DNA from 2 places in the Streptomyces subrutilus genome. Region 1 is predicted to be linked to the other one. Evidence: riboswitches for the same ligand, from Rfam matches in the RefSeq annotation. Region 1 holds a riboswitch; the other holds the start of a gene.
The links. A riboswitch is a leader RNA that binds a small molecule or an ion and turns the genes downstream of it on or off. The one in region 1 is predicted to bind S-adenosylmethionine.
Positions count from the first base shown of each region.

Region 2: linked by a shared signal. The riboswitch ahead of thrC (threonine synthase) and the one ahead of CP968_RS23895 (aminotransferase class V-fold PLP-dependent enzyme) in region 1 are both predicted to bind S-adenosylmethionine.

Region 1 is NZ_CP023701.1:5,398,505-5,406,023, forward strand. It holds gene qcrB (cytochrome bc1 complex cytochrome b subunit) at 1-554, shown strand, start outside; gene trpD (anthranilate phosphoribosyltransferase) at 742-1,806, shown strand; SAM riboswitch class IV at 1,897-2,013, shown strand; gene CP968_RS23895 (aminotransferase class V-fold PLP-dependent enzyme) at 2,241-3,665, shown strand; gene CP968_RS23900 (Lrp/AsnC family transcriptional regulator) at 3,727-4,008, opposite strand; gene CP968_RS23905 (rhomboid family intramembrane serine protease) at 4,005-4,739, opposite strand; gene CP968_RS23910 (hypothetical protein) at 4,864-5,103, shown strand; gene CP968_RS23915 (NYN domain-containing protein) at 5,144-6,508, shown strand; gene CP968_RS23920 (C40 family peptidase) at 6,761-7,519, shown strand, end outside.
Region 2 is NZ_CP023701.1:4,224,412-4,231,930, reverse strand. It holds gene CP968_RS18645 (phosphoribosylanthranilate isomerase) at 1-105, opposite strand, end outside; gene groL (chaperonin GroEL) at 240-1,862, opposite strand; gene CP968_RS18635 (cold-shock protein) at 2,208-2,414, opposite strand; gene CP968_RS18630 (MoaD/ThiS family protein) at 2,812-3,087, opposite strand; gene thrC (threonine synthase) at 3,124-4,422, opposite strand; SAM riboswitch class I at 4,416-4,572, opposite strand; gene CP968_RS18620 (glucosyl-3-phosphoglycerate synthase) at 4,757-5,734, shown strand; gene CP968_RS18615 (alpha,alpha-trehalose-phosphate synthase (UDP-forming)) at 5,781-7,232, shown strand; gene otsB (trehalose-phosphatase) at 7,270-7,519, opposite strand, start outside.

The DNA.
Region 1 (7,519 bases):
GGGTCACCAAGGACAACCGCGAGCACCACATCCTGGACCGTCCGCGCAACGTCCCGACCCGTACGGCCTTCGGCGTCGCCTGGATCACCTGGTACGTGATCCTGCTGATCGCCGGTGGAAACGACATGTTCGCGCAGTACTTCCACCTGTCGATCAACTCGATCACCTGGTTCGCCCGGATCGGCTTCTTCGTCGGCCCGGTCATCGCCTTCGTGATCACGAAGCGCTTCTGCCTCGGCCTGCAGCGCCGGGACCGCGACAAGGTGCTGCACGGTCGCGAGACCGGCATCATCAAGCGCCTCCCGCACGGTGAGTTCGTCGAGATCCACGAGCCGCTCTCGCAGGGCCAGCTGCACAAGCTGACCTCGCACCAGCAGTACAAGCCGGCCGAGATCGGCCCCACGGTCGACGAGAACGGTGTCGAGCGCAAGGTGGGCGCCCTGGAGAAGCTGCGCGTCAAGCTCAGCAAGGGGTACTACGCCGAGGACAGCCAGATTCCGAAGCCCACGGTGGAGGAGTACAAGGAGATCCAGAGCGGCCACGGCCACCACTGACCTCCCGCGGTACCGCATGACCGTTTGAGGGGCTGATTCCGGTCAGTCCTGGTGTCGCCACGGCGAGAGCCCCGTCCAGTGTCCGGACGGGGCTCTTTGCCGTAACCGGGGCTGGATAGGCTTGCCCCCTTCCCCAATCGACGTGGGCGGCGGATACGGGAGCGGCCCACTAGCGCAGGAGCGGACCATGGACGTGGTGACCCCGGCAGGCGGCGACAGCGCGGCGGCCCGTGGCTGGCCGGGCGTGCTCGACGCACTGCTGACCGGCCAGGACCTGCGCGCCGACGACACGGCCTGGGCGATGGACCGCATCATGCGCGGCGAGGCCACGGACGCCCAGATCGCCGGCTTCGCGGTCGCCCTGCGGGCCAAGGGCGAGACCGTCGCCGAGATCAACGGCCTGGTGCGGACCATGTACGAACACGCCAACCTGATCGAGGTGCCCGGCCGGACCGTGGACATCGTCGGCACCGGCGGCGACGGGGCCAAAACGGTGAACATCTCCACGATGTCGGCCGTCGTGGTGGCCGGGACGGGCGCCAAGGTCGTCAAGCACGGCAACCGGGCCGCGTCCTCCGCGAGCGGCGCCTCGGACGTCCTGGAGAAGCTCGGCGTCAACCTGGACCTCACGCCGGCGCGGGTCGCCGAGGTCGCGGAGGAGGCCGGGATCACCTTCTGCTTCGCGGTCAGGTTCCATCCCGCGCTGCGGCACGTCGCGGCCGCCCGCAAGGAGCTGGGCATCCGCACCACCTTCAACTTCCTCGGCCCGCTCACCAACCCGGCGAAGGTGCGGGCCCAGGCCACCGGCGTGGCCGACGCCCGGATGGCCCCCATCGTCGCCGGGGTGCTCGCCGAGCGCGGCTCCTCCGCGCTGGTCTTCCGCGGCGACGACGGCCTCGACGAGCTGACCACGACCGCGACCTCGCGCGTCTGGTGGGTCCGGGACGGGAAGGTCGCCGAGCAGGCCTTCGACCCGCGCGACGTGGGGATCGGGCTGGTCGACGTGGCGGAACTGCGCGGCGCGGACGCCTCGTACAACGCGGACGTCGCCCGCCGCCTGCTGGCCGGCGAGCGCGGCCCGGTGCGCGACGCCGTCCTGCTGAACTCGGCCGCCGCCCTGGTGGCCCTGGACCCGGGCACGGGCACGCTGGAGGAGCAGCTCGCGGCCGGCATCGCCCGTGCGGCCCAGGCCGTCGACTCCGGCGCCGCCCTGGCGGCCCTGGAGCGGTGGGTGGCGGCCAGCAACGCCTGAACCGCGCCGGCCCCTTGCGCGCCACGACCCCGGTCCACCATGCGGACCGGGGTCTTGCGCGCGGCGGATCATGTGGCAGGATGCTTCCCAGGTCACGAGTGACAGCGTTTAGGCCCCGGCTTGCTGTCCGGCAACCCTCCTTCCGTGGCGGGGTGCCCCGGGTGATGACCAGGCCGTAGGCAGCGAGGTCTACGGCAAGCGCGGATCCCTCGACACCAGGGGTCCTGGTCTCTCGAGGAGCGTTTTTCGTGAGCAAGCGAATGCGATAGGGCGACTCCGCCCCTTCTTCCACCCTCGGAACAGGGTCACTTCCGTGTACCCCCGCGGCGCCCGTGCGCCTTCCGAGGACCCTCCCGTACCCCGGTCGGCCGCAGCGCCGCATCCCGTACGGGCGCACCGAAGCCATTCACCCCTGCCTGCCGGGAGACTCCGCCATGTCCGCATCCCTGAACGCCGCCACCGCCTCCGCCACCGCTCCGGCCGAGACCTCCGCCGTGCCCGCTCCCGTCGCCCCCGCCGCGGACCCCGCCTGTGCCGAGCCGCTGGCCGTCCTCGGCCGGGACGTCACCGTCCCGCTCGTCACCGGCGGCGAGGTCACCTACGCGGCCCTCGACTACGCGGCCAGCGCGCCCGCCCTCCAGCGGGTCTGGGACGACGTGGCCGCCTACGCCCCCTACTACGGCAGCGTGCACCGCGGCGCCGGCTACCTCTCGCAGCTCTCCACCGACCTGTTCGAGCAGAGCCGGGTCACGGTCGCCGAGTTCCTCGACTGCCGCCCCGCCGACCAGGTCGTCTTCACCCGGTCCACCACCGACTCGCTCAACCTGCTCGCCGCCGTCCTGCCGGCCGGCTGCCAGGTCTTCGTCTTCGAGACCGAGCACCACGCCTCCCTGCTGCCCTGGGTGGACGCCGAGGTCACCTACCTCAACGCCCCGCGCACCCCGGCCGAGGCCGTCGCCACGCTGGAGCGGGCGCTGGCCGACCGCCAGCCCCACGGCCCGGCCCTGGTCTGCGTCACCGGCGCCTCCAACGTCACCGGCGAGCTGTGGCCGGTCAAGGAGCTCGCCGCCGCCGCGCACGCCCACGGTGCGCGGATCGTGCTGGACGCCGCCCAGCTGGCCCCGCACCACCCCGTCTCGGTGCAGGAGCTCGACGTGGACTGGGTGGCCTTCTCCGGCCACAAGCTCTACGCCCCCTTCGGCTCGGGCGTCCTGGCCGGGCGGGCCGACTGGCTCCAGGAGGCCGAGCCGTACCTGGCGGGCGGGGGCGCCTCCCGCAAGGTGGCCCGGCGCGAGGACGGCGGCGTGGACGTGGAGTGGCACACCACCGCCGCCCGCCACGAGGCCGGCTCCCCGAACGTGATCGGCGTCTACTCCATCGCCTCCGCCTGCAAGGCCCTGACGGAGGCCGGGTTCGAGAGCCTGGTCGCCCGTGAGCACCACCTCATCGCCAAGGTCCGCGCGGGCCTGGCCGAGGTCCCGGCGGTCCGCGTGCTGTCCCTCTTCGGGGACGACGCGCCGCGCGTCGGCGTCATCTCGTTCGTGGTGGACGGCTGGAACAGCTCGCACTTCGCCGCCGCCCTCTCCGCCGAGTACGGGATCGGCGTCCGCGACGGGCTGTTCTGCGCCCACCCGCTGGTGCGCACCCTGCTCGGCAGCGAGCCGCAGGAGCCGGGTGAGTGCGGGGCGCCGGAGGCGGCGCCGGGCGAGCGCTCGCTGAACGCCATCCGGGTGAGCTTCGGCGCGGGCACCCCCGACGAGCACGTGGAGCGGTTCGTCCGCGCGGTGAAGGAGCTCGTCGCGGACGGCGCGCAGTGGCAGTACCGCACGGAGGCGGGCCGCTGCGTCCCGGCCGTCTGACGGTCCGGCCGTCTGACCGGTCCGGCCCGCCGGCGGGCCGGACCAGGCGCCGGCGGTGGGGTCAGGCGTCCAGGCCGATGGCGAAGGCCGCTTCCAGGTCGTGCTGGGAGTACGTGCGGAACGCGACGTGCGTGTCCGTGGCCTCGACGCCGGGGATCTTGCTGATGCGGCCCGGGATGATGTCCGCCAGGTTCTCGTGCCGGGCCACGCGGACCAGCGCGATGAGGTCGTACGTGCCGGTGACCGAGTAGACCTCGCTGACGCTGTCCAGCGCGGCGATGGACTCGGCGATCTCGGGGATGCGGTCCACGCTGGTCTTGATGAGCACGATCGCGGTGATCACGGCTGGCTGTCTCCCTCGGTGGCCGTCGCTGGTCGCCTCACTCTAGTCGCACCCCGGTAGCGCACCCACGCGTAGAGGAAGCCGAGCGAGAAGCCCACCAGGTGCGCCAGGTAGGCCACCCCGGGGCCGCTCTCCGCGCGCTGCGCGGCCACCCACTGCAGGGCGAACCAGAAGAGCAGCACCATCCACGCCGGGAAGCGCAGCGGCAGGAAGAAGAGGAACGGGAACAGGCTCGTCACCCGGGCCCGGGGGAGCAGGTAGAGGAACGCGCCCAGGACCGCCGAGATGGCTCCGGAGGCGCCGACCAGGGTCTGGGCGGAGTCGTGGTTGGCGGCCGCGTAGGCCGCCAGGGCCGCGTACCCGGTGCACAGGTAGAAGACGAGGAACGGCCCCCGGCCCATCCGCTCCTCCGCCAGCGCCCCGAAGACGTACAGGAAGAGCATGTTCCCCAGCAGGTGCAGCCAGCTGCCGTGGACGAAGAGCGCGGTGAGCGGCGTCAGCCAGGCCCGGGCGCTGCCCGTGAAGAGCTCGTCCGGGACCACGCCCCAGCGTTCGAAGTAGGCCGTGCCGGCCGCCAGCAGCCGGTCGCCGGTTCCGTAGACCGGGTTCAGCCCGGATGCCGGGCTCAGCACGAACACCACACCGCAGCCCGCGATCAGCGCGTGGGTGACCACCGGTCCCCGGGCAGCCTCGCGTACGGCCCGCCACCTTACGATCATGTGACAGAGCATGACGCAAGCGGGCCCTCCCGGGCCGGTGGCAGGCCGTAGGGTTACGAGCTGCGCTCCGGCGGCCGCAGCACGGGGCCGCTCGGACCGCTTTAATTGAAACAGCTACGAAGGAGAGAGCGGCCCGATGACGGTTCCCCTGCCGACCGACACCACCCGGTGGCGCTGCACCCTGTGCGGCAACCTCACGCGATTCGACGTCACGCGCTCGTCGAAGGTCGTGGAGTACGTCCACCTGGACCTCGCCGGGGAGCCGAAGGTCGAGGAGCGCGAGGTGGTCAATGAGACCATCGAGTCGGTCCGCTGCCGCTGGTGCAACGCGGTGGACCAGATCGAGCTCGTGGACAGGCCGGGCGCGGACTCCTGAGGGAGGCGCGTCCACAGGTAGATCACGGTAGGGGTGACGGATTGTGGAGCCAGCAAGCGGCGCTGAACCGGCCGACGCGGCCGGCGGCGCCGCCGAGGTGCTCGACCGCCCGCTGCCGGAAGGCGTGCGGCGCCGGGTCGTCGCGCTCGTCTCGGACGCCTTCGGCGGACTGACGGTCGCGGACCTCCCGGCGCAGCTGCGCCAGTACGCCCGGTTCACCCCGACCCGGCGGGCCAAGTTCGCGGGCAACGCGATGGCCGCGGCGGTCGAGTCCGACCCCGTGTTCCGCGGCCGGGTGGCCGAGCGGCTGCGCGAGGCGCAGGGCGACCTGGCCGGCGCCCTGGAGTCGGGCGCGCCGCCCGCCGCCGCGGACCCGCTGGACGTGGCGGCCGCGGCCTACGTGCTGCGGCCGGCCGGGTGGGTCAAGCTGGTGGCCGCCGCGGGCGAGGAGGCGCAGCGCGCCGACGCCGAGCGGGCGGACGAGGAGACCCGGCGGGAGCTGGAGCGGCTGCGCGAGGAGCTGGCCCAGCTGCGGGAGGCGCAGCGCAGCGGCGGTGACCAGACGCGGGCGGAGCTGGACGCGGTCCGCAAGGAGGCCGAGGCGCTGCACCGCAAGCTGCGCAGCGCGCTGAGCGACGTCAAGCGCGGCGAGGCGGCCCTGCGCAAGGTGAACGCGGAGGTCGACGGGGCGCGCGCGGAGGCGGCGGCCCGGGTGGCCGCCGCCGAGAGCGAGTCGCGGCGGCTCAAGTCGCGGCTGGCGGAGGTGGAGACGGCGCTGGAGACCTCGCGCCGGGCCACGCGCGAGGGGCGCAGCATCGAGGACATGCGGCTGCGGCTGCTGCTGGACACGGTGCTGGACGCGGCGGCGGGGCTGCGCCGCGAGCTGGCGCTGCCGCCCCTCTCCACGCGGCCGGCGGAGACCGTGGAGGCGGTCGAGCCGGGCCGGATGACGCCCAAGGACATCGCGGCGCGCGCGCTGTCGGAGACCGATCCGGCGCTGCTGGACCAGTTGTTGGCGCTGCCCCAGGCCCATCTGGTCATCGACGGCTACAACGTGACGAAGACGGGCTACCCGACGATGCCGCTGGAGAAGCAGCGGCTGCGGCTGCTGGGCGGGCTGTCCATGCTGGCCGCGCAGACCGGCGCGGAGATGACCTGCGTGTTCGACGGGGCGGAGCTCGCGGCCCCGGTGCTGCTCGCGCCGCCGCGCGGGGTGCGGGTGCTGTTCTCCAAGGCCGGGGTGACGGCGGACGAGCTGATCCGCCAGCTGGTGCGGGCGGAGCCGCCGGGCCGGCCGGTGGTCGTGGTCTCCACGGACCGGGAGGTCGCCGACGGGGTGGCCAAGGCCGGGGCGCGGCCCGTTGCGTCCGCCTTGTTGCTGAAGCGGCTTTCGCGCGTTTCGTAACTGCTGGGCGCAATGCCGCGCTTGCGGGCGTGCTGCGGGAACGTACCGTCAAGTGCCCGGCACACAGCGTGTGCTGAAGGTAAAGAAGCTGGTAGGGGACCGGGTTTTTTCACGTCGGGATTTGAACTGATCACAGCGAGGTCACTAAGGTCTGTTCAAACCTTCGTGCGGTAGATCACTCATTCGGGGTGACGGCGGAGGTGCTGCCGAGTTGCGTTCTTCGGCGGCTCTAGGAAGAAGGAGCTCGCCTTCGTGGCGTCCCACCGTCGACCCAAGCAGCCGACCCGCGCTCGCGTCACCGTCCTGACCGCCACCGCGGCCGCCGCCGTCGCGCTCTCCTCCCAGGGTGCCTCCGCCGCTCCGGCCAAGCCGGGCAAGGACGAGGTCAAGACCCAGGTCGACGCCCTCTACGAAGAGGCGGAGCAGGCCACCGAGAAGTTCAACGCGGCCAAGGAGCGCCAGGAGAAGCTGGAGAAGGAGATAGGCCAGCTCCAGGACCAGGTCGCGCGCGGCCAGGGCGACCTCAACGAGCTGCGCAGCACGCTGGGTTCGATGGCCAGCGCCCAGTACCGCAACGGCGGCATCGACCCGTCCCTCGCGCTGCTGCTCTCCGAGGACCCCGACAGCTACCTCGACAAGGCATCCTCCCTCGACCACCTGAGCGGCAAGCAGGTCGAGGCCGTCCAGAAGATCCAGGCCAAGCAGCGCAGCCTCGCCCAGCAGCGCCAGGAGGCCGCCGGCAAGCTCGCCGACCTCGACGCGACCCGCAAGGAGCTCGGCGAGAAGAAGAAGGCCTCGACGGACAAGCTCAACGAGGCGCAGGCCCTCCTCAACACGCTGACCGCGCAGGAGCGCGCGCAGATCAAGGACGAGGACGCCCGGGCCAGCCGCAGCGAGGGCGAGCGCGCCGAACTCGGCCCGCCGGTCAAGGCCTCGGGCCGGGCCGGAGCCGCCCTCGCCGCCGCGAAGACCAAGCTGGGCGGCGCCTACGTCTCCGGTGCCACGGGCCCC
Region 2 (7,519 bases), 1.2 Mb from region 1:
GAACACGAAGCCGACGGCATCGGCCCCGGCCAGCACGGCCGCGGCGACGTCCCGGGGGGTCTTCAGCCCGCAGATCTTGACGAAGGGTGCGCTGGTTTCGCTCATGCCCCGAGTCAACCAAACCCCGCGCCCCGTCCGACAGCCCGGGCTCCCTGGGCCCCGCCGGAGAACGCCCGAGGGCGGCACCCCCCGCGGGGGGTGCCGCCCTCGTTCGAGAACAGCCGATCAGCCGGGGCCGATCAGAAGTCCATGTCACCGCCCGGCATGCCGCCGCCCGCGGGGGCACCGGCCTTCTCGGGCTTGTCGGCGATGACGGCCTCGGTGGTGAGGAAGAGGGCCGCGATCGACGCCGCGTTCTGCAGCGCGGAACGGGTGACCTTCGCCGGGTCGATGATGCCCTCGGCGATCATGTCGACGTACTCGCCGGTCGCGGCGTTCAGGCCGTGGCCGATCGGAAGGTTGCGCACCTTCTCGACGACGACGCCGCCCTCCAGGCCACCGTTGACGGCGATCTGCTTGAGCGGGGCCTCCAGGGCCAGGCGGACGGCGTTGGCGCCGGTCGCCTCGTCACCGGTGAGCTCCAGCTTCTCGAAGACCGCGGAGGCCTGCAGCAGGGCCACGCCGCCACCGGCGACGATGCCCTCCTCGACGGCCGCCTTCGCGTTGCGCACGGCGTCCTCGATGCGGTGCTTGCGCTCCTTGAGCTCGACCTCGGTCGCCGCGCCGGCCTTGATGACCGCCACGCCGCCCGCGAGCTTCGCCAGGCGCTCCTGGAGCTTCTCGCGGTCGTAGTCCGAGTCGGAGTTCTCGATCTCGGCGCGGATCTGGTTGACGCGGCCCTGGACCTGGTCGCTGTCACCGGCACCGTCGACGATGGTCGTCTCGTCCTTGGTGATGACGACCTTGCGGGCGCGGCCGAGCAGGTCGAGACCGGCGTTCTCCAGCTTGAGGCCGACCTCCTCGGAGATGACCGTGCCACCGGTGAGGATGGCGATGTCGCCGAGCATGGCCTTGCGGCGGTCGCCGAAGCCAGGGGCCTTGACGGCGACGGACTTGAAGGTGCCGCGGATCTTGTTGACGACCAGGGTCGACAGGGCCTCGCCCTCGACGTCCTCGGCGATGATCAGCAGCGGCTTGCCGGACTGCATGACCTTCTCCAGGAGCGGCAGCAGGTCCTTGACCGAGCCGATCTTGGAGTTGACGATCAGGATGTACGGGTCGTCGAGAGCCGACTCCATACGCTCCATGTCGGTGGCGAAGTACGCCGAGATGTAGCCCTTGTCGAAGCGCATGCCCTCGGTGAGCTCAAGCTCCAGGCCGAAGGTCTGCGACTCCTCGACCGTGATGACGCCTTCCTTGCCGACCTTGTCCATCGCCTCGGCGATGAGCTCGCCGATCTGGGTGTCGGCGGCGGAGATGGAGGCCGTCGAAGCGATCTGCTCCTTGGTCTCGACATCCTTCGCCTGCTCCAGCAGGGCGCCGGAGACGGCCTCGACGGCCTTCTCGATGCCGCGCTTGAGGGCCATCGGGTTCGCACCGGCGGCCACGTTGCGCAGGCCCTCGCGCACCAGCGCCTGGGCGAGCACGGTGGCGGTGGTCGTACCGTCGCCGGCGACGTCGTCCGTCTTCTTGGCGACTTCCTTGACCAGCTCGGCGCCGATCTTCTCGTACGGGTCCTCGAGCTCGATCTCCTTGGCGATGGAGACGCCGTCGTTGGTGATCGTGGGCGCGCCCCACTTCTTCTCAAGGACGACGTTGCGACCCTTGGGGCCAAGGGTGACCTTGACGGCGTCGGCGAGCTGGTTCATCCCACGCTCGAGACCGCGCCGGGCCTCCTCGTCGAACGCAATGATCTTGGCCATCTGAAGTGGTCCTCCCGGACAGGGGTGGATTGCTCCGGACCGCGCCCGCGCCCGCGACGGACGGCCTGCGTGCCCGGCGGTTCCTTCCCGCCGGACCCTGCGGGCCTCACCGACCCGGTCCTCGTTTTGGTAGCACTCTCACCGGGAGAGTGCTAACGCCAATGATTAGCACTCGACCCCTCCGAGTGCAAGCGGCTTCGGGCAACACCCGCCGAACGCCCGGGCGCCGCACGGCCCGATCGGCCACGACGCACGAGGGGCCCGCATCCCGTGTCCAGGATGTGGGCCCCTCGTGCGGTGGTGCCGGTGACGCCGCTGTCGCGTCGGAGATCGATCGCGCCAGGACTAGCCGAGGGCGAGCTTGACCATGTCCGCCTGCGGACCCTTCTGGCCCTGCGAGATCTCGAATTCGACCCGCTGACCCTCTTCAAGGGTGCGGTAACCGTCCATCTGGATGGCGCTGTAGTGGACGAACACATCCGCGCCACCGTCGACCGCGATGAAGCCGTAGCCCTTCTCCGCGTTGAACCACTTGACGGTGCCCTGAGCCATGCCTAACTCCCCTATTACTGGCCCTTGCGCAGGAACGCCCTTCGCGATCCCGGGTCAGAACTTGCGTCGGAACGCGTCGACCGAGGCTGAATGTATCCGCGCCGGTGCTGTCTGCAACAGGTCAATCCGACGAGAATTCTGGACACCCGGATACATTGAAAAAGAGTGAAAATTTGGCATCTTCTCGGGCAACCCGGGCCCGGCATATCTCGCCAAAGCCCCATACCGCACCCGCACATTGACCCGATGTCGACCCTCGCGCGACCCGTTCATATGCGGCGGGCAAGTCCAGCGGAGGGGACTTCCCCAACCTTACCGCGCCCAATCAAGCAGAATTGCCCCCTCCGCTTTTGGGCGGAGAGGGCAATCGCGTGCGTGCGCTGCGACCGTGCGGCGATCAGCCGCCCGCGACGGCCGGGATGATCGAGACGCCGGCGCCGTCGGGCGTCGCCGCCTGCAGCCCGCCCTCGAAGCGCACGTCGTCGTCGTTGACGTAGACGTTCACGAACCGGCGCAGCCTGCCCTCGTCGTCCAGGACGCGCGCGGCGATGCCGGGGTGGCTGTCCTCCAGCGACGCGATGACCTCGGCCAGGGTCGCGCCCTCGGCGGGGACCTCCGCCCGGCCGCCGGTGTAGGTGCGCAGGATGGTGGGGATGCGGACGTTGACGCTCACGGCGCTACCGCCTTTCCGGGTGTCGGTCGGGGAGGGTCAGGCCAGGCCGGCGGCGCGGAAGGCGTCCAGGCTGGGGCGGATGGTGGCGGTCTGCCCGCTGTCCGCGGCCACCGCCTCCAGGGTCTTGAGGCCGTCGCCGGTGTTCAGGACGACCGTGGTGAGCGTCGGGTCGAGCTGCCCGTTCTCGATCAGCTTCTTCGTCACGCCGACGGTCACGCCGCCCGCGGTCTCGGCGAAGATGCCCTCGGTCTGCGCCAGGAGCTTGATGGCCTCGACGACCTGCTCGTCGTCGACGTCCTCGACGAAGCCGCCGGTGCGCCGCGCGATGTCCAGGACGTACGGGCCGTCCGCCGGGTTGCCGATGGCCAGCGACTTGGCGATGGTGTTCGGCTTCTGCGGGCGGACCACCTCGTGCCCGGCCTTGAAGGCGGTCGACACCGGGGAGCAGCCCTCGGCCTGCGCGCCGAAGATCTTGTACGGCCGGTCCTCGACCAGGCCGAGCCTGATCAGCTCCTGCAGACCCTTGTCGATCTTCGTCAGCTGCGAGCCGGACGCGATCGGGATCACGATCTGGTCGGGCAGCTGCCAGCCGAGCTGCTCGCAGATCTCGTACGCCAGGGTCTTGGAGCCCTCGCCGTAGTACGGGCGCAGGTTGACGTTGACGAAGCCCCAGCCCTCGCCCAGCGGGTCGCCGATGAGCTCGGAGCAGAAGCGGTTGACGTCGTCGTAGTTGCCCTCGATGCCGACGAGGTCGCCGCCGTAGATCCCGGCCATGACGACCTTGCCCTGCTCCAGGTCGTGCGGGATGAACACGCAGGAGCGGAAGCCGGCCCGGGCGGCCGCGGCGCCGACGGCCCCGGCCAGGTTGCCGGTGGAGGAGCAGGACAGGGTGGTGAAGCCGAAGGCGCGGGCCGCCTCGACGGCGATGGCCACGACGCGGTCCTTGAAGGAGTGCGTCGGGTTGCCGGAGTCGTCCTTGACGTAGAGCTTGCCGGTGACGCCGAGCTCCTTGGCCAGGTTGGCCGCGTCGACCAGCTTGGTGAAGCCGGGGTTCAGGCTCGGCTTGGAGGCCACGTCGGCGGGGACGGGCAGCAGCGGCGCGTAGCGCCAGATGTTGTTCGGGCCGGCCTCGATCGCGGCGCGCAGCGCCTCGGGGTCGCCGGTGGGGAGGTCGTAGGCCACTTCCAGCGGTCCGAAGCACTCGACGCACGCGAAGACGGGTCCGAGCTCGAAGCGGGTACCGCACTCGCGACAGGAAAGGCCGGTGGCAGGTCCGAGATCGACAGAGGTGGGATCAGTCTGTGCAGCCATGATGGCGAGGCCCTTTCTCCTCATCTTCCCCATGGCGCACTTCGCCATGAGACGGAATTGGCACCTTCCCTAGTCGGGGACCTCGCGGAATGTGCGTGAAACGCATCGCGAGAACCGACTGGAGGGTTGCCGGGGCTTCAACGGGCCGTGTCCCTCTGCCCCTCTGGATGAGCGGTATGGCACCGGCCGCGCGCTCCATGGCACGTCCGGGCGTTTGTGCGCGGGGCCCCCGGCATGCGGTGGGCCTTCGCGTTGTTCAAGACTGTAACCGAAGGCCCGGGGGGTTGAGACAGCCGTCCGAAGCGCGAGATGGATCACATAACCGTCCAAACCACGGACGAAGCAGGGAGTGCCGAGAGTGCTGGAAGAGGTGGAGCGCTGGCTGGGCGACCGCTCCTGGGCCGCCGCCGACCGACCGCTCGACCAGCTGCTCGAACGGAAACGGGCGGCCGGGACCACGGTCAGCGTGGTGCTGCCCGCCCTCGACGAGGAGGCGACGGTCGGGGAGATCGTCGGGGTGATCCGGCGGGAGCTGATCGAGGAGCCGCCGCTGCCGCTGGTCGACGAGCTGCTCGTCGTCGACTCGGGTTCGAGTGATCGTACGGCGGAGGTGGCGGCGAAGGCCGGGGCGCGGGTCGTGCACCGCGACGAGATCCTGCCGCGCGTCCCGGCGCTGCCCGGCAAGGGCGAGGTGCTGTGGCGCTCGCTGCTCGCCACCAGCGGGGACGTGGTCTGCTTCGTCGACGCCGACCTGCGGGACTTCTCCTCCGCCTTCGTCTCCGGCATCGTCGGCCCGCTGCTGACCGACCCGGACGTGCAGTTCGTCAAGGCCATGTACGACCGCCCGCTGGGTCCGGAGTTCGACGGCCCGGACGCGGGCCGCCCGGCCGGCCAGGGCGGCCGGGTGACCGAGCTGGTGGCCCGGCCCCTGCTCAACCTGCACTGGCCGCAGCTGGCCGGTTTCGTGCAGCCGCTCGGCGGCGAGTACGCCGTGCGCCGCTCGCTGCTGGAGCGGCTGCCCTTCCCCGTCGGGTACGGCGTGGAGCTGGGCCTGCTCGTGGACGCGCTGCACACGGTCGGGCTGGACGCGCTGGCCCAGGTGGACGTGGGTGTACGGCGCCACCGCCACCAGGACGGCCAGGCACTGGGCCGGATGGCGGCGGCGATCTACCGGACGGCCCAGGTGCGGCTCTCGCGCGGGCACCTGGTGCGGCCGGAGCTCACCCAGTTCGAGCGCGGTCCGGACGGGTTCGTGCCGCGCACGTACCCGGTGGACACCGAGGAGCGGCCGCCGATGGCCGGGGTCGAGGAGTACGCCGTGCGCCGGGTGGCGTGAGCCGTCCACACGTTTGAGCGAGTGCGGGCGGGGCTAGGTTGGCGACATGGCTTCTCAGGTACTCGTCGCCGCCAACCGCGGCCCCCTCTCGTACGTGCTCGCCGACGACGGCGGCCTCACCGCCCGGCGCGGCGGCGGCGGTCTCGTCTCCGGCCTCTCCTCGGCGCTCGCGGAGCAGCCGGACGCGGTCTGGATCTGTGCGGCGCTGTCGGAGGCGGACCGGGAGGCGGTGCGCCGGGGCGTCTCGGAGCCGGGCGTCCGGATGCTGGACATCGATCCCGACGTGTACGACGACGCGTACAACGGCATCGCGAACTCGGTGCTCTGGTTCACCCACCACCACCTGTACGACGTCCCGCGCGAGCCGGTCTTCGACGCGCGGTTCCGGCGCCGGTGGGACTCGTACGTCGCCTACAACCTGGCCTTCGCCCGGGCCCTGGCCGAGGAGGCCGCCGAGGGCGCCCGCGTCCTCGTGCAGGACTACCACCTGGCGCTGGTGCCCGGACAGCTGCGCGAGCTGCGGCCGGACCTGCGGATCGGGCACTTCACGCACACGCCGTGGGCGGCCCCCGAGTTCCTGGACATGCTCCCGGACGACGTCCGCGGGCAGCTCGTGTGGGGGATGCTCGGGGCGGACCGGCTGGGCTTCCACACCTCGGCCTGGGCGGACAGCTTCCTGGCCGGCGCACGCCGGGACGACGGGCACGGCGTCGCCGAGCCGTGCTCCGCGGCGGGCGCGGACGGCGGGCGGTACGTGCGCAAGAGCCCGGCCGGCCCGGTGCGGCACACCCGGACCGACGTGGCGGTGTACCCGCTGGGCGTGGACGCGGACGAGCTGCGCGCGCTGGCGCACCGGCCGGAGGTCGACGACAGGCTGGCCGGGCTGCGGGCGGAGATCGGCGACCGCAGGGCGATCGTGCGGGTGGACCGCACGGAGCTGTCGAAGAACATCCTGCGCGGGCTGCTGGCCTACCGGGAGCTGCTCACCACCCGGCCGCAGTGGCGGGGCCGGGTGGTGCACCTGGCGTCCGCGTACCCCTCGCGGCAGGACCTGAAGGTCTACCGGGAGTACACGGCGGCGGTGGCCGAGCTGGCCGCGGAGATCAACGCGGAGTTCGGCACGGAGGACTGGGAGCCGGTGCTGGTGTCGGTGAAGGACGACTTCACGCGCTCGCTGGCGGCGTACCGGCTGGCGGACGTGGCGCTGGTGAACCCGGTGCGGGACGGGATGAACCTGGTGGCGAAGGAGATCCCGGTGGTCTCCGAGGCGGGCTGCGCGCTGGTGCTGTCCACCGGGGCGGGGGCGTACGAGGAGCTCGCGAAGGACGCGCTGACGGTGAACGCGTTCGACGTCACGCAGACGGCGCGGGCCCTGCACGAGGCCCTGTCGATGCCCGCGTCGGAGCGCGCGGAGCGCACGAAGCGGCTGGCGGCGGCCGCCACGGCCCTGCCCCCGGCCCGCTGGTTCCGCGCCCAGCTGGACGCCCTGCACCCCTGACGGGCCCCGTCCAGGCCCCGGTGGGGGCCGGGGGCGGTCAGGCCGGCCGGAGGGCCGCGGCCAGGGCGGCCAGGAGGGCGACGACCTCCGCGGGCCCGGCCAGGACGATGTCGGCACGCGCGGCGAGCTCCGGCACCTCGGCGGAGCCGCTGCACACCAGCAGCCCCGGCAGGCCGTCGGCCCGGCGCTTCTCCACGGCGGAGTAGGCCGCGAGGTCGCCGAGGTCGTCGCCCGCGTAGAGGACCGCCTCGGCGCCGGCCTCCTCCAGGAAGCCGGTCAGGGCGACG